Regions from separate parts of the Kitasatospora sp. NPDC004669 genome, predicted to be linked through region 3. Evidence: riboswitches for the same ligand, from Rfam matches in the RefSeq annotation. Region 3 holds a riboswitch; each other region holds the start of a gene.
The links. A riboswitch is a leader RNA that binds a small molecule or an ion and turns the genes downstream of it on or off. The one in region 3 is predicted to bind cyclic di-AMP.
Positions count from the first base shown of each region.

Region 1: another riboswitch for cyclic di-AMP. It lies ahead of ABZW30_RS25970 (M23 family metallopeptidase); the one in region 3 lies ahead of ABZW30_RS40120 (transglycosylase family protein).
Region 2: another riboswitch for cyclic di-AMP. It lies ahead of ABZW30_RS34595 (LysM peptidoglycan-binding domain-containing M23 family metallopeptidase); the one in region 3 lies ahead of ABZW30_RS40120 (transglycosylase family protein).

Region 1 is NZ_JBEXKB010000034.1:25,390-30,489, forward strand. Features, by position in the region: gene ABZW30_RS25965 (hypothetical protein) at 1-834, shown strand, start outside; gene ABZW30_RS25970 (M23 family metallopeptidase) at 917-1,759, opposite strand; cyclic di-AMP (ydaO/yuaA leader) riboswitch at 1,772-1,930, opposite strand; gene ABZW30_RS25975 (YiaA/YiaB family inner membrane protein) at 2,126-2,416, shown strand; gene ABZW30_RS25980 (alpha/beta hydrolase) at 2,512-3,336, shown strand; gene ABZW30_RS25985 (WHG domain-containing protein) at 3,405-3,980, shown strand; gene ABZW30_RS25990 (PP2C family protein-serine/threonine phosphatase) at 4,280-5,100, shown strand, end outside.
Region 2 is NZ_JBEXKB010000056.1:36,789-41,888, forward strand. Features, by position in the region: gene purB (adenylosuccinate lyase) at 1-190, shown strand, start outside; gene ABZW30_RS34590 (MFS transporter) at 216-1,751, opposite strand; cyclic di-AMP (ydaO/yuaA leader) riboswitch at 2,064-2,242, shown strand; gene ABZW30_RS34595 (LysM peptidoglycan-binding domain-containing M23 family metallopeptidase) at 2,245-3,225, shown strand; partial or broken gene ABZW30_RS34600 (APC family permease) at 3,659-5,093, shown strand.
Region 3 is NZ_JBEXKB010000083.1:14,622-19,721, forward strand. Features, by position in the region: gene ABZW30_RS40115 (hypothetical protein) at 75-1,031, shown strand; cyclic di-AMP (ydaO/yuaA leader) riboswitch at 1,492-1,693, shown strand; gene ABZW30_RS40120 (transglycosylase family protein) at 1,680-3,044, shown strand; gene ABZW30_RS40125 (hypothetical protein) at 3,269-3,469, shown strand; gene ABZW30_RS40130 (LacI family DNA-binding transcriptional regulator) at 3,557-4,600, opposite strand; gene ABZW30_RS40135 (glycoside hydrolase family 13 protein) at 4,602-5,100, opposite strand, start outside.

The DNA of each region.
Region 1 (5,100 bases), on a different contig from region 3:
GCCGCCGACCTGCTCGCCTGGGCGGCCGAGCAGGACCGCGCGCCGGTGGCCGAGGCGCCGCTGCACACGGTGCTGGCGCTGCTGGAACTGGGCGACAGCAGGATGCACGACGGTTGGCCCGAACTGACCTCCAACGCGGTGGAGCACCTGCTGTACGAGCGGCTCCACCTCTACGTCCAACCCGCGCCGGACGAGGACCCGCTCGCGTACGGCGACGCCGTACGGCTGCTGATCGACCACCAGCGGGCGACGAAGCGGCTCAACGCCAAGCGCCAGGAGCGGCTGCACGCCGAGGCCGAATGGCAGGGCGAGGTCGCGGCCGGACTGCTGCGTCGCGCCGACCTGCTCACCTGGCCCCGGCTGTACGCCGTACTGCTGCACGCGCACGGGGTGGACACTGCGGACCGGGCGGCGGTCCGGGACTGGCTGGCCGGCTTCGCCGAACTCGGCGAGGAGGAGCGGCTGGCCGCGTACGAGGCGCTGGTACCGGCCGGCTGGCTGGACGAACCGGACGAACAGGGCTGGGGGCCGGGCCGGTTGCTGTCGGTCGGCATGGCCACCGACGGCGCTCGGCTGCTGCTGGAGCAGGGCCTGATGCGGCGCAGCTACCGCAACCTGGCCGAGCTGAACGCGCTGGGGCGGCCGATGCCGGACGAACTGGCCGGGGACTTCGGGGAGTTCGAGGCGGCGGCGGCCGAGGTCACGCTCGACCTGTTCGGCGAGTGGACGGTGCCCGGGCTGGCGCGGCTGCTGGTGGAGGAGTTCCCGGAGCTGGCGCCGGAGCCGGGGCAGGAGGAGATCGACGCGTACCTGGCGCAGTTGCCCGCGGAGTGAAGCCGGCGCGGTGAACGCCCGAGGGCCCCGGATGTCCGGGGCCCTCGGGCGTTGCGTCAGGGGTTCTTCTCGGGGGTTCCCGTCAGGGGTTGAGGCCGCGCTGCTGGAGCCAGGTCTCCGGGTCGACCGGGGCGCCGCCGCCGGGGCGCACCTCCAGGTGCAGGTGCGGACCGGTGACGTTGCCGGTCGCGCCGACCTTGCCGATCTGCTGGCCGGCGCCGACCTGGCCGGCGCCCTTGATGATCGAGGAGAGGTGGCAGTACCAGATCTCGGTGCCGTCGGGCAGGGTCTCGACGATCCGGTAGCCGTACGCCCCGGACCAGCCCGCCGAGGTGACGGTGCCCTGGCCGACCGCGTAGACCGGGGTGCCGGTGTCGGCCGCGAAGTCCAGGCCGGTGTGCAGGTGGGCCCAGTAGCGGGCGCTCTGGCCGTAGTGGGCGGAGAGGTTGTAGTCCTTCACCGGCAGGGTGAGAGCGGCGGCCTTGGCGCGCTCGGCCTCGTCGGCGGCGCGCTTGGCCTCGGCCTCCTTGACGGCGGCCTTCGCCTCGGCCTCCTGCGCGGCCTGCAGGCGGGCGCCCTCCTCGGCGGCGGTGCGCTGGCCGTCGGCCTGCTGCTGGATGCGGGCGGCGAGCGCGAGGCCGGGGTCGGCGGTCAGGGCGACCGGAGCCTCGTCCGGGGCCTCGATGGCGGGCGCGGCGGCCGGGGTCGCGGAGGCGAAGCCGGTGGCGCCCAGGGTGGCGGCAACGGCGGTGACGCCGAGCAACGGGGAGGCCCCACGGGTCTGACGCGGCATCCGGTGGCGGTTGGCCTCGGCCTCCGGGGCGAAGGAATCGGCGGACTCGGCGCCGTCCGGGCCGGGGTGGTCGAGCAGCTGGGTACCGGCTGCGGGGCCGGCCGGGTGTGCCGGGGTGTGCGTCGACGCCACGGAGGCGCGCTCCTTTCCTTCCTTCGCGCCTACCGGGTTAGCTGACGGGTTCGGAGCAGGAAGGTCTCCTACGGCCGGGCCGGAGCCCCGCCGATTCACCCCAAGGAACGTGGTTCCCCGGCTCCCTGACCTGCCCGGAGGCCGGCCGGCGGGATTAGGCGACGGCGCACGGTGCCGTCTGGGTACGGCGTTGACGACCGCGCTGCGTTATCAAACGTTAATCCCAGGCCGCCCCGATTCCAAGCCATCCGCCCGGGACGGCTGGGGGCAGGTGGTCGGACGCCGGCGAACCACCCGCCATTCGCCCAGCCCATCTGAGTACTCCTACTCATGTGCGGCCACGGCGCGCAGCCGCATCCTGGCGCCATGAGCGCACCGATGCAGACACGCACCACGGCCGCGTACCACATGCAGGCCGTCCTCTCCTTCGCCATCTCCGGTTCGGCCCTCGCCGTCGGGATCGCCTACCTGCCCGTCGGCGGGTGGACCCGGGCCTTCCTCGGGATCGGCTTCCTCTACACCGTCACCTCCGCGTTCACGCTGGCCAAGGTGGTCCGGGACCGGCAGGAATCGTCGGACACCGTCGCCCGGGTCGACCAGGCCCGACTGGAGAAGCTGCTCAGCGAGCACGATCCGTTCAGGGTCGAGGGGGCCTGAGTCCCCGGGAATCGAGGGATCGGAAGGGTTGACAGCTAAGGCTATTAGCCATAGCTTTATGGCTATCGGCAGCAGCGACCCCGTGGAGGCCCACCGTGAACGGCACCATCACCCCGAGCACCCAGTACCTCGACGTCCCCGGCGGCCGGATCGCCTTCGACGACACCCGGCAGGGCGACGGCACCCCCGTCGTCCTGCTCCCCGGAATGCTCGACAGCCGCCGGGCCTACCGGCACCTGCACCCGCTGCTCACCGCGGCCGGGCGCCGGGTCGTCACCATGGACGTGCGCGGCTTCGGCGAGTCCTCGATCGCCTGGGACGACTACAGCCCGGCCGCCGTCGCCACCGACGTCCTCGCCCTGCTCGACCACCTCGGCATCGAGCGGGCCGTCCTGGTCGGGCAGTCCTACACCGGCGCGACGGTCGTCAAGCTCGCCGGGGACGCGCCCCAGCGGGTCGCCGGGATCGCGCTGATCGACGCCTTCGTCGAGTACCGGGCCGGCGCCCTGATGCAGGGCGTCGCGTCCGTGATGGGCGGCGCGATGGTCCACTGGCCGGCCGTCTGGGGCTTCTACCTGCGCAAGATGGCCTTCCCCGGCCCCCGCCCCGCCGACCTCGACGACTACGTGGCCGGACTGGTCGCCGACCTGCGCACCCCCGGGCGCAAGACCGCCACCCGCGGACACGTCACCGGGGACTCCGCGCCGATCGGCTGGTGCGCGGCCGTCCACTGCCCCTCGCTCGTCCTGATGGGCAGCAAGGACCCCGACTTCCCGGACCCGGAGGCCGTCGCCGACCGGCAGGCCGAGGCGCTCGGCGCCCGGAAGGTGATGATCGAAGGGTCCGGCCACTACCCGATGGCCGACAACCCGCAGGCCGTCGCGGACGCCCTGCTGCCCTTCCTCGCCGAACTCGCCTGAACCCGCCGCACTCGCATCCGCCCCCGCACCCGCACCCGCACCCGCACCCGTACGGAGAACCCCACCCCATGCCCCGTGTAGGACTGACCCCCGACCAGGTCGTCGACCACGCCCTCGCCCTCATCGACGAGCAGGGCGCCGAGGCCCTCACCCTGGCCTCCGTCGCCGCCCGCGCGGGGGTGGCCACCCCCTCCCTGTACAAGCACGTCAGCGGCGGCCTCACCGAACTGCGCCGGCTGATCGCCGTCCGGGTCACCGAGGAACTGGCCGACCGGCTCGCCGGGGCCGCGGTCGGCCGCAGCGGCGACGACGCCGTCAGCGCCGTCCTGCGCGCCTACCAGGCCTACGCCACCGAACACCCGCACCGCTACACCGCCCTCCCCCAGGCGCCCCGGCCCGACGACGACCTCACCCGCGCGGCCACCCGCCTCGTCGGCGTCATCATCGCCGTTCTCCGCTCCTACGGCCTCGACGGCCCCGAAGCCATCCACGCCGCCCGCACCGTCCGCTCCCTCGCCCACGGCTTCGCCTCGCTCTCCATCGCCGGCGCCTTCCAACTCGCCGAAGACCTCACCACCACCCACGACCGCCTCATCACCACCCTCACCACCGGCCTCCACACCTGGCCGAAGGGGGAGGAGTAGGAGGTCGGGCCCATCGACCTCCTACGTGGAAGGGCTCTGAATCCACCGCGCCGCCAGCCCCACCCGCACGGGAAGTCGGACCGGCCGGCTTCCGGCGCCGCCCAGCGGCCGGAGTAGGCACGGCGAGAACCGGACGGGCCGGCATCGCGTGCACGAGAAGTCGGGCCGGCCCGGCTTCCGGTGTCGGCGGGGCGTGGACGGGTGTGGGGGTCCGGGGATGGTGGGGATGGACGGGTTAGTGTGGCCGGTCTGACTGGTGGTCATGACAGGGGACCGCCCACGCTTGGCGGAGGTCCCGGGTGCCCGCACTGACAGCGAGGGTGCGGCGGTGGTACGGACGGCTGCTGGACGGGGACATACGGGCCGGGCGGGTGGCGCTGGGGATGCTGCTCGGGGTGACCGTGGTGCTGAGCGTGCTGCCGATCCTGATGCCGTACGGGTGGCCGCCGTCGGCGCTGGTGCTGCCGGTGGTGGGTGGCGGGCTGGTGTTGCGGCGCTGGCAGTTGCTGGTGCTGGTGTGTGCGGGGCTGGCGGGCAGCCTGCTGGGGGCGGTGCTGCAGGACCCGCGCGGGGTGAGGCTGGGGGTGACGGTGGTACTGGCCGCGACGGGGGCGACGGTGCTGTCGGCCAACCGGTTCCGGCACCGGCTGGGACTGCGCGGCACCCAGGGCGACTCGATGCTGCTGGAGCTGGCCGAGCACAACCGGACGCTGGCCCGGCTCCCGGAGCGGCTGCTGGACTGGCACTTCGACAGCGCGCTGGCCCCGGCCGGGGGCGCCTCGTTCTCCGGGGACTTCCTGCTCTGCGCCCACCGTCCGGAGGAGGACCTGCTGGAGCTGGTGCTGGTGGACGTGTCGGGCAAGGGCAGCCGGGCGGCCGCCCGGTCGACCCACCTGTCGGGCGCCTTCGCGATGCTGCTGGGCCGGGTGCCGCCGGAGGCGTTCCTGTCGGCCGCCAACGACCACCTGGTCCGGATGGGCTGGGAGGACGACTTCGCCACCGCCGTCCATCTCGCGCTGCACCCGGCGACCGGCCGCTACCGGCTGTTCAACGCGGGCCATCCGCCGCCGGTGCGGTACTGCCGGAGGAACGGCTGGCAGCCGTCCGAGCACGGCGGTCC
Region 2 (5,100 bases), on a different contig from region 3:
GCTGCTGGACCGGCTTGCCGCCGACGAGCGGATCCCGCTGGACCGGGCCGCGCTGGATGTGCTGCTGGCCGACAGGCTGTCGTTCACCGGTGCGGCCGGGGCGCAGGTCGCCGAGGTGGTCCGCCAGGTGGAGGCCGTCGCGGCGGCCTACCCGGAGGCGGCCAAGTACGCGCCGGCCGACATCCTCTAGGAGAGCGGCATTCCCTGACGATCCGTCAGCTCTGCGAGGGTCCCGCCGCCGTTCCGGTGGCGGGACCCTCGTGCGTCCGGGCGTGTCCGGGGTCGAGCGGCGGGGTCGTGGTGGCGCAGGGCCAGTCGCAGTTCGGCTCGGCCACCGGGTGCTCCTCGGCGGCGAGCACATTGCCCCGGACGGTGGCGAAGGCGATCAGCCCGCCGGCGGCCAGCAGACCCGCGCAGATCAGCATCGCGGTGTGGAAGGCGGAGTCCACCGAGGACGGCACCCGGTAGGCGTCGCCGCTCAGCCCGGCCAGCGCCGGGAGGGCGGCCACCGCGAGCAGGCCGGCCGCGCGGGCGGCGGCGTTGTTGACGCCGCTGGCGATGCCCGCGTGCCGCACCTCGACGGCGGCCAGCACCGTCGCGGTCAGTGGCGCGACCAGCAGGGTCATCCCGCTGCCCATCACGGCGACGGCGGGCAGCACGTCCGCCCCGTAGGAGGAGCCGGGGCCGATGCGCAGCATCAGCAGCACCCCGGTGGCGCACAGCAGCGGGCCGACCGTGAGCGGGATGCGCGGGCCGATCCGCTTGCCGAGGCGCCCGGCGCGCGCCGACAGCGTCAGCATCAGCACCGTGATCGGCACCAGGGCGAAGCCCGAGGCCAGCGGGGAGAAGCCGGAGACGATCTGCAGCTGCACCACCAGCAGGAAGAACACCCCGCTGAAGGCCGCGTAGACGCAGAGGGTGACCAGGTTCACGGCGGTGAACAGCCGGGAGGAGAACAGCCCGAGCGGCAGCATCGGTTCGGGTGTGCGGCGCTCGACGGCGACGAAGGCGGCGCCGAGCAGCAGGCCGATCGCGCCGGTGAGCCAGACGGCGGGGGACAGACCCTCCCCGGCGGCGGTGAGCGCGTAGGTGATCGCGCCGAGGGTGAGCGCGGCGAGCAACGCGCCAGGCACGTCGAAGCGGCCGGAGGCGGACTCGTCGCGGCTCTCCGGGACGTACCGGGAGGTGACGGCGACCACGGCGGCGGCCAGCGGCAGGTTCAGCAGGAAGATCCAGCGCCAGCCGGGGCCGTCCACCAGCCAGCCGCCGAGGAACGGGCCGACGGCCGCGGACACCCCGCCGAGGCCGGACCACAGGCCCACCGCCGCCGAGCGGTCGTCAGGACGGAAGACGGCCTGGAGCATGGCGAGCGAGCCGGGGGTGAGCAGTGCCCCGCCGATGCCCTGGACGGCGCGGGCCACGATCAGCACTTCGATGTTCGGGGCGGCGGCGCAGGCCGCGGAGGCGGCGGCGAACCAGACCACGCCGATCAGGAAGACCCGGCGCCTTCCGTACCGGTCGCCGAGCGCGCCGCCGAGCAGGATCAGGCCCGCCAGGGTGAGCAGATAGGCGTTCAGCGTCCATTGCAGGGACGCCAGGGAGGCGCCGAGGTCGGCGCCGATCCGGGGCAGGGCGACGTTCACCACGGTGCCGTCGAGCATCGCCATGCTGGAGCCGAGCACGGTTGCCAGGAGTACCCAGCGACCCTGCGCGGTGCCCAGGCGCAAGGTGCCGGCTGTTGAGGTGGCCACGGCCCGATCCTGCGCCCGGCGGGGCGTACGTGACAAGGGTCACCGCGTGGCGTGTCCGCGGCGAGCGGTGCGTGAGCGCACGGTCACGCTGGAGTGTGGAGATCGGCGCAGGGTCGTGGATCAGTGGCGCCCGGTGAATGGATTGTGCACGCACCGTGGGATGGGTCATGCGGAGGGTCACCACCCTCCGGGGGAATATCGCCGGTTCAAGAGATCGACATTGCTTCACCCGAACGGATGGGTTTTAGTTCAGCGACCGCCCGGCCAGCCCGGGTGGATCCACCGGGTGGAACGCCGAGTCCTGCCGCTGCCCGATGGTTCGAACTGAGCTCTGTACGGCAGGAGCGGGGGACCCACAGGTAAGTCGCCGGACGGGAGTTCGCGCTTCTCAGCGCGAACGTCCAGGACCGGCTCGGGGTGAAGCCGCGCATGCGGCCGGGCAACTCCAGCCCGAACCCGACAGCTCACCTCGCAGGCGTCGGAGAGGAAATCCATGCCTGCTCAGGCCCGTCGTATCGCCCTGCCCCGCTCCGCCCGCCTCGGCATCGGCATCGCCGTGACCGGTGTCTCCTTCGCCCTGCCGCTCGTGACCGCGATGGCCGCCCAGGCCTACACCGCCCCGGGTGCGCCGGCCGCCTCGGTCGCGCAGCACACCGCCGCCGCGGAGGCCGAGTCGGCCGCCCCGGCCGCCGTGTTCGAGAGCTACCGCGTCGTCGGCGGCGACACCCTGTCCAGGATCGCCGACGCCAAGCAGGTCGAGGGCGGCTGGCACGCGCTGTACGAGCAGAACCGCTCGGTGGTCGGCGCCAACCCGAACCTGATCTTCCCGGGCCAGCAGCTCTCGCTCGCGGCGGACGCCGCCGCCGCCGAGCCGGCAGCTCCGGCCAAGCCGGCCGCCCCGGTCACCCAGAGTGCCTCCGCCGCCGCGGACACCCAGCTGCAGGTCAAGACCGAGGCCGCCAAGCCGGGCGCCCAGCTCCAGACCCAGGTGCAGACCGCCGCCCCGGCCCGGGCCGTGACCGCCGCCCCGGCCCGGGCCGTGACCGCCGCCCCGGTCGCCGCCACCGTCGGCTACGTCGCCCCGCTGGCCAACCCGGTGCTGGGCGAGGCCTACGGCGTGGCCGGCTCGATGTGGGCTTCCGGCCACCACACCGGCCAGGACTTCGTCGCCTCCACCGGCACCCCGGTGCGCGCGGTCGCCAACGGTGTCGTGGTGAAGGCCGGCAACGGCGGCGCCTACGGCAACGAGGTCGAGGTCAAGCTCGCCGACGGCAAGTACGCCCAGTACGCGCACCTGTCGGTGATCGGCGTGAAGATCGGTCAGACCGTCACCGTCGGCCAGCGGCTCGGCCTCTCCGGCGCGACCGGCAACGTGACCGGCCCGCACCTGCACTTCGAGATCCGTACCGGTCCGGAGTACGGCTCGGACATCAACCCGGTCGCCTACCTGCGGGCGCACGGCGTCGCGCTCTGACCCTGCGCTGACCGCGGGTTTCAGGAACCACCGCTGTTGCGGGGCGAATCGACCGCCCGGGATGGTCATGTCGGGTGACCGCTCGACCGGGTGATCGCCGCATCAGTGGACATGGGCGCGGGACACGCCCAAGGCCGGCCCGGCCTCGCGAGGACTCCTCGTGGAGCCGGGCCGGCCGCTGCCGTTTCCGGCTCCGGGCGTGTTCGAGCGGTCGAACTGGGCGTCAACTCCTGCTGCCTTTGGCGAGATTCGTCGTCTTCCGGGTGCGTCCCCGGTCGCGCGATGCTGTCGGGCAGTCAGCGCCCGGCCCTTCTCCGGCCGGGCGGACGGGTGTGGGCGGACGAGGAGGCCGGATGGCGGTCGGGAGCGGGCCGGGTCGGGCGGGGTCGACCGGCTGAAGGCGGGCTCGGTTGGCCTGACGGGCGTGGTGTTCATGGCGATCGCCACCGCCGCACCGATCACCGCGATGACCGGGAACCTGCCGATCGTGGTCGGGCAGGGCAACGGGGTCGGCGCGCCCGCCGCGTACATCGTGGCGACCGTGGTGCTCACGGTGTTCTCGGTCGGGTACGTGGCGATGGCCCGGCACATCACGGCGGCCGGGGCGTTCTACGGGTACATCTCGCACGGGCTGGGCAGGGTCGCCGGGATGGCCTCCGGGCTGCTCGCGGTCATGGCGTACATCGTCTTCGAGGCCTCGATCATCGGTTTCTTCGCCTACTCGCTGCGCGGGTTGGTCCGTTCACGGTTGGGCGTGGACCTCGGCTGGGGCTGGTACGCGCTGTTCGGGGTGGCGGCGATCGGGGTGATGGCCTGGTTCGACCTGCATCTGACGGCGAAGGTGCTCGGGGTGGCGCTGGTGCTGGAGATCGGGGTGCTGGGCGCGGTCTCGCTGGCCGTCCTGGCCTCCGGCGGCGGGCCGGACGGGATCGTGGGCGAGGCCGTGAACCCGCTGAACGCGATGAAAGGGGTCGGGAGTTCGGGTGCGGCGGCGGCGGCCGGGCTGGGACTGTTCTTCGCGTTCTGGTCCTGGGTGGGCTTCGAGTCGACCGCGATGTACGGGGAGGAATCGCGCAACCCCAAGCGGGTGGTGCCGCGGGCGACCCTGGTGTCGGTGGTCGGGATCGGGCTCTTCTACGTGTTCGTGTCCTGGATGATCCTGTCCGGCAACGGAGTCGAGCACGCGATCGCGGTGGCGAGCGGCTCGGTGCCGGGCAAGGACGGGAACAGCCTGTTCTTCGACCCGCTGGGCGCGCACCTGGGGGCCTGGGCGGTGACGGTGTTCCAATGGCTGGTCGTCACCGGCTCGTTCGCCTGCGCGATGGCCTTCCACCAGCGCGCGGCACGGTACTTGTACGCGATCGGGCGGGAGGGCTTCCTGCACCCGGCGCTCGGCCGCACCCACCCGCGGCACGGCTCGCCGTACGTCGCCTCGGTGGTGCAGTCGGTGATCGCGGCCGGGCTGGTGCTGGCGTTCCTGGCGGCGGGGATGGATCCGTACGTTCATCTGTACACGCTGCTGGCGCTGTTGGGGACGATGGCGATCCTCGTCGTGCAGACGCTCTGCTCCTTCGCGGTGGTCGGGTACTTCCATGTGCGGGGCAGACACCCCGAGACCGTGCACTGGTGCCGGACGCTGGTCGCGCCGTTGGTGGGCGGGGTGGCGATGGCCGGGGTGGTGGCGCTGCTGGTGGTCAACAAGGACGCGGCGGCCGGGGCGGCTTCGGACACCCTGCTGTTCCGGCTGATCCCGTACCTGGTGATCGGGGTGTTCCTGGGCGGGATCGGGCTGGCGCTGGCAATGCGGCGCTGGCGGCCGGAGCGGTACGCGCGGGCGGATCGTGCTGGAGGAGGCCGTGGAGCGCTGAGCCCGGG
Region 3 (5,100 bases):
CGCACCGCGACCACCCGAAACCCGTACGGCAGCCGACTGCAGGCCTGACGGGCAGATGTCCTACGATCTCCGGCATGAGCACCGCAGCCATCCCGGGCGCGCCACTGCCCGTCCGTACTCCAGGCTCCCGTGCGCGGGGGCGCCACCGTCGCCCCGAGCGCCCCGAGATCCCCACCGGTTCGCCGGCCCTGGTGCTCGCCGTGCCCGCGACCGCCGGGCCCGAGTCCCGTTCGGTCGTCGAGGAACTGCTGTCGATCGTCCGCAGCGAGCACACCGGCGTCCAGGCCGCCGTCGGCTACCTCCCGGCGGACGGCGCCGAGGGCGCGGATGGGGACGGGGACGACCGCACCGTCGCCGAGCTGCTGGCCGTGGCCGCCGAGGCCGGCCTGCCCACGCCCGTCGTGGTGCCGCTGGTACCGGGGCCGCACGGCTTCCTGACCGAACTTCACGCCCTCGCCGCCGAGCACGGCGCGACCGTCACCGACACGCTGGGCCCGCACCCACTGCTGGCCGAGGCCGTGCACGTGCGACTGTCCGAGGCCGGGCTGGCCCGGGCCGACCGGGCCCGGCTGTTCGCCATCGCGACTGCCGCGGACGGCGTGGTCCTGACCACCGTCGGCGGCGAGGACGCGGCCGCCGCGGCCGGGATCACCGGCGTGCTGCTGGCCGCCCGACTGGCCGTCCCGGTCGTCGCCGCGGCGCTCGACGTGCCCGGCTCGGTGGCCGCGGCCGTCAACCACCTCAAGGAGACCGGAGCCCAGCGCCCCGCGCTGGCCCCGCTGGTGATCGGGCCCGAGGCCGACTCGGAGCTGCTCGCCACGGCCGCCGAGGAGACCGGCTGCCCGTCGGCGGCGCCGCTGGGCGCCTACCCGACCGTCGGCCAGCTGATCGCCTCCACCTACCTGGCCGCGCTGCCGGCGCCGTCGGCGGAGGAGCTGGCCCGGGCCGAGGCGGAGGCCGCGGCCGCCGCCGGGGCCGAGGAGGGCTCGCGCGGCGCCCACGCGGCCACCCAGGGGCCCCTGGAGGCCTAGCAGGCGGCCAGTGACGACCGTCGCGCACTCGCGCGCGCCGAAGGGCCCGGAACGGCTTCGTTCCGGGCCCTTCGGCATGCCCGCTTCTCCCGCCCTCACCCCGCGCCTGCCGCTTGTCCCGGTACGGGAATTACGGGAATTAGGAGAACAATGGTGCGACATGTCCGTTATGTCACCTTTTGGGCGGGAATGCCGGGCGCGCATTCCGGCACTCGAATCACGACCACTCCCCCGCCGAGCCGGGCGTGCTGTCGCACGCTTCCACGCTCCGTCACCTCACCCCTGAGGCGAAGACAATTGCGGGAATCCACAGCCACATTGCCGGAAAATGATCATTTATGATCATGATTCGTGTCCGATTTGGCAATTTCCACTAAACCGTGATGCGCATCACAGATATTTGCAGTTTGAACTTAAGTCTGCTTAACGTGCTCCCCGTTCGTGACCACACGAACCCAGTTCATCCGCAACGCCGAGTCCTGCCGTCGGATGTCCTGGCAGCGCGAAAACGCACCACGGCAGGAGCGGGGGAACCACAGGTAAGTCGCCCCGGGCAGTTCCTCGGAACGGTCCAGGGCTAGGGGTGAAGCCGCGCCCACAGCGCGGCCGGGCAACTCCGGCCCGAATCCGACAGCTCACCTCGCAGGCGTGGGAGAGGACCGCGTCTTCATGCTGCCCACCAACGGCACCCGCCTGCCCAGCCGTACCCGTCGCGTGATCGCCACCCTCGGCGTCGCGGGCGTCGGCCTCACCGTCCCCTGCCTCACCACCGGCACCGCCAACGCCGCCTCCGTCGCCACCTGGGAGAAGGTCGCCCAGTGCGAGAGCAGCGGCAACTGGGCCATCAACACCGGCAACGGCTTCTACGGCGGCCTGCAGTTCACCTCCAGCACCTGGGCCGCCTTCGGCGGTGCCGCGTACGCCCCGGAGGCCAACCTCGCCACCGAGGACCAGCAGATCGCCGTCGCCGAGAAGGTCCTCGCCTCGCAGGGCCCCGGCGCCTGGCCCGTCTGCTCGATCCAGGCCGGTCTGACCAAGGGCGGTGCCCCGGCCGCCGTCGGCACCTCCGCCGCCACGGCCGCCAAGCCCGCCGCCAAGCCCACGCAGAGCCAGGCCCCGGCCGCGAAGCCCGCCAAGCCGGCCGCGCCCGCCCAGGAGCAGACCCAGTCCTCCACCGACTCCGCCAACGGCGACCGGGCGCAGAAGCCTCAGGCCCAGGCCCAGAGCGGCGACTACACCGTCGTCGCGGGCGACTGGCTTTCCTCGATCGCCGGCAAGCACAACGTCCAGGGCGGTTGGCAGCGGCTGTACGACCTCAACCGCAGCACCCTGACCGAGGGCCCGGACACCATCTACCCCGGCCAGCGCCTGACCTTCGGTGACGGCGACCAGGCCCAGGCCGACAAGTCCTCCTCCACCGGATCCGGCTCGGACTTCAGCTGGTTCAACCGCTCCCAGAAGGCCGGCCAGGCCGCGAACGGCGGTGCCGTGAACGCCAAGCCGACCGCCCAGACCCAGGCCGCGAAGCCGGCCACTCAGGCCCCGACCCAGGCCGCGAAGCCGGCCACTCAGGCCCCGGCCGCGAAGCCGGCCACTCAGGCCCCGACCCAGGCCGCGAAGCCGGCCACTCAGGCCCCGGCCCAGGCCGCCACCGGCAGCATGGCCGCCGCGGTGTCCTTCGCCGAGTCCAAGGTCGGCCAGGCCTACGTCTACGGCGGCACCGGCAACGGCGGCTGGGACTGCTCCGGCCTGACCCAGGCCGCGCTGCGCGCCGCGGGCGTCAACATCCCGCGCATCGCCGCCGACCAGGCCGCCGCCAGCACCCACGTCTCGCTGGACAGCCTGAAGCCGGGCGACCTGCTCTTCTGGTCGAACAACGGTCAGGACTCCGGCGTCTACCACGTCGCGATCTACATCGGCGGCGGCAAGTACGTCGAGGCGGCCAACCCGAGCGCGGGCGTCCGCGAGCAGACCATCGCCAACTGGGCCCCGGACTTCGCCGGCCGGGTCTGAGCAACGGCGAACCGGCAGCCGCCGGCCGGCAGCTGACGTGTAGCGGATGACGGCGGACGGATGACAGACGGCGGATGACGGATTCCGACATCCGTCATCCCTCCGCCGTCACCCGCCACCCCCGGGGAGAGTCCGGTCACTCCTCCCCGGGGGTTCGCGTATTCGCATGGTGAAAGCCCGCCCCGACGGGCATGCTGCTGCTCTGCACCCGAGGAGGAGTCACCATGGCCCAGGTCACCATCACACTCGATGCGAACCTCGCGATCGACGCGATGCTGCTCTCCGGCACCAAGAACCCGCAGGACGCCGTCGAACTGGTCGTGCGCGACTACCTGGCCCGCGGCCGCCGCACCGAGACCCGGACCGGCGACGCGGCCGACGGCCACCGACTCACCGCCGACCGCCCGGCCGCCCAGGAAGGCTGACCGGCCGAAGCGAGCGGGCGGACGCCGAAGGGCCCCGGAGAGCAACTGCCCTCCGGGGCCCTTCAATTGACCGTCCGGTACCGGTGCTCAGCGCGCGCAGGCCCCGGTGGACCCGCGCATCACCAGCTCCGGCTGGAACATGAACTCCCCGCGCTGGGCGGCGTTCCCGCTGACCTCCTCCAGCAGCGCGTCCACCGCAGCCGTGGCCATCGCCTCGACCGGCTGGCGGATCGTGGTCAACGGCGGTTCGGTGAAGGCGATCAGCGGCGAGTCGTCGAAGCCGACCACCGAGACGTCCTGCGGCACCGACAGCCCGCGCTGCCGCACCGCCCGGATCGCCCCGAGCGCCATCATGTCGCTCCCGCAGACGATCGCCGTGCAGCCCTTGTCGAGCAGCGCGCCGGCCGCCGCGTGCCCGCCCTCCACGCTGAACAGCGTGTGGTGGACGAGTTCCTCGGCCTCCTCCCGGCTGCGCCCGAGCACCTCGCGCATCGCGGCGGTGAAGCCCTCGATCTTGCGCAGCACCGGCACGTACCGCCGTTGCCCGACCGCCAGCCCGATCCGCTCGTGCCCGAGTTCGGCCAGGTGCTGGACGGCCATCCACATCGCGGCCCGGTCGTCCGGCGAGATGAACGGCGCGTCGATCCGCTCGCTGTACCCGTTGATCAGCACGAACGGCACCCCGCGCCCGGCCAGCCGGGCGTACCGGTCATGGTCGGCGGTGGAGTCGGCATGCAGCCCGGAGACGAAGACGATGCCCGCCACGCCCCGGTCGACCAGCATCTCCACCAGTTCGTCCTCGGTGGACCCACCCGGCGTCTGGGTGCACAGCACCGGCGTGTAGCCGTGCCGGCTGAGCACCTGCTCGATCACCTGCGCCAGCGCGGGGAAGATCGGGTTGCTCAGCTCCGGCGTGATCAGCCCGATCAGCCCGGCGCTTCGCTGGCGCAGCCGGGTCGGCCGCTCGTAGCCGAGCACGTCCAGCGCGGCCAGCACGGTCTGCCGGGTCGCGGCGGAGACGTTCGCCTTGCCGTTGAGTACGCGGGAGACGGTGGCTTCGCTGACCCCCGCCTGCGCCGCGATGTCTGAGAGTCGCGCCGTAGTCACGGGCCCAGAGCCTATTGCACCCATGTCAGACCGCCCACCAGCCGGTGCTGTCCGGAGCGAGCACCGTCTCGCCGCCGTCCACCACGAGTTCGGTCGAGCCGAGCAGCAGTCGACCGGGCGCCGCTATCCGCACCGGCTCGCCAGTGGTGTTCACGGTACAGACGAAGGACCCGCGCCGGAAGGCCAGGGTGCCCTCGGGCGCCTCCAGCCACTCGACGTCCGTCCCCGCGCCCAGGTCGGGCTGCGACCGGCGGACGGCCAGCGCGCTGCGGTAGAGCTCCAGGGTGGACGTCGGGTCACCGGTCTGCGCCTCGACGCTCAGTGCGGCCCACTCGGCCGGCTGCGGCAGCCAGGACGGCCCGCCCGCCACCGGTCCGAAGCCGTACGGGGCCTCGGCGCCGGACCACGGGATCGGGACGCGGCAGCCGTCGCGGTAGCCGTCCTGACCGGCCTGACGGAAGAAGGACGGGTCCTGGCGGACCTCGTCCGGCAGGTCCGTGACGTCCGGCAGGCCGAGCTCCTCG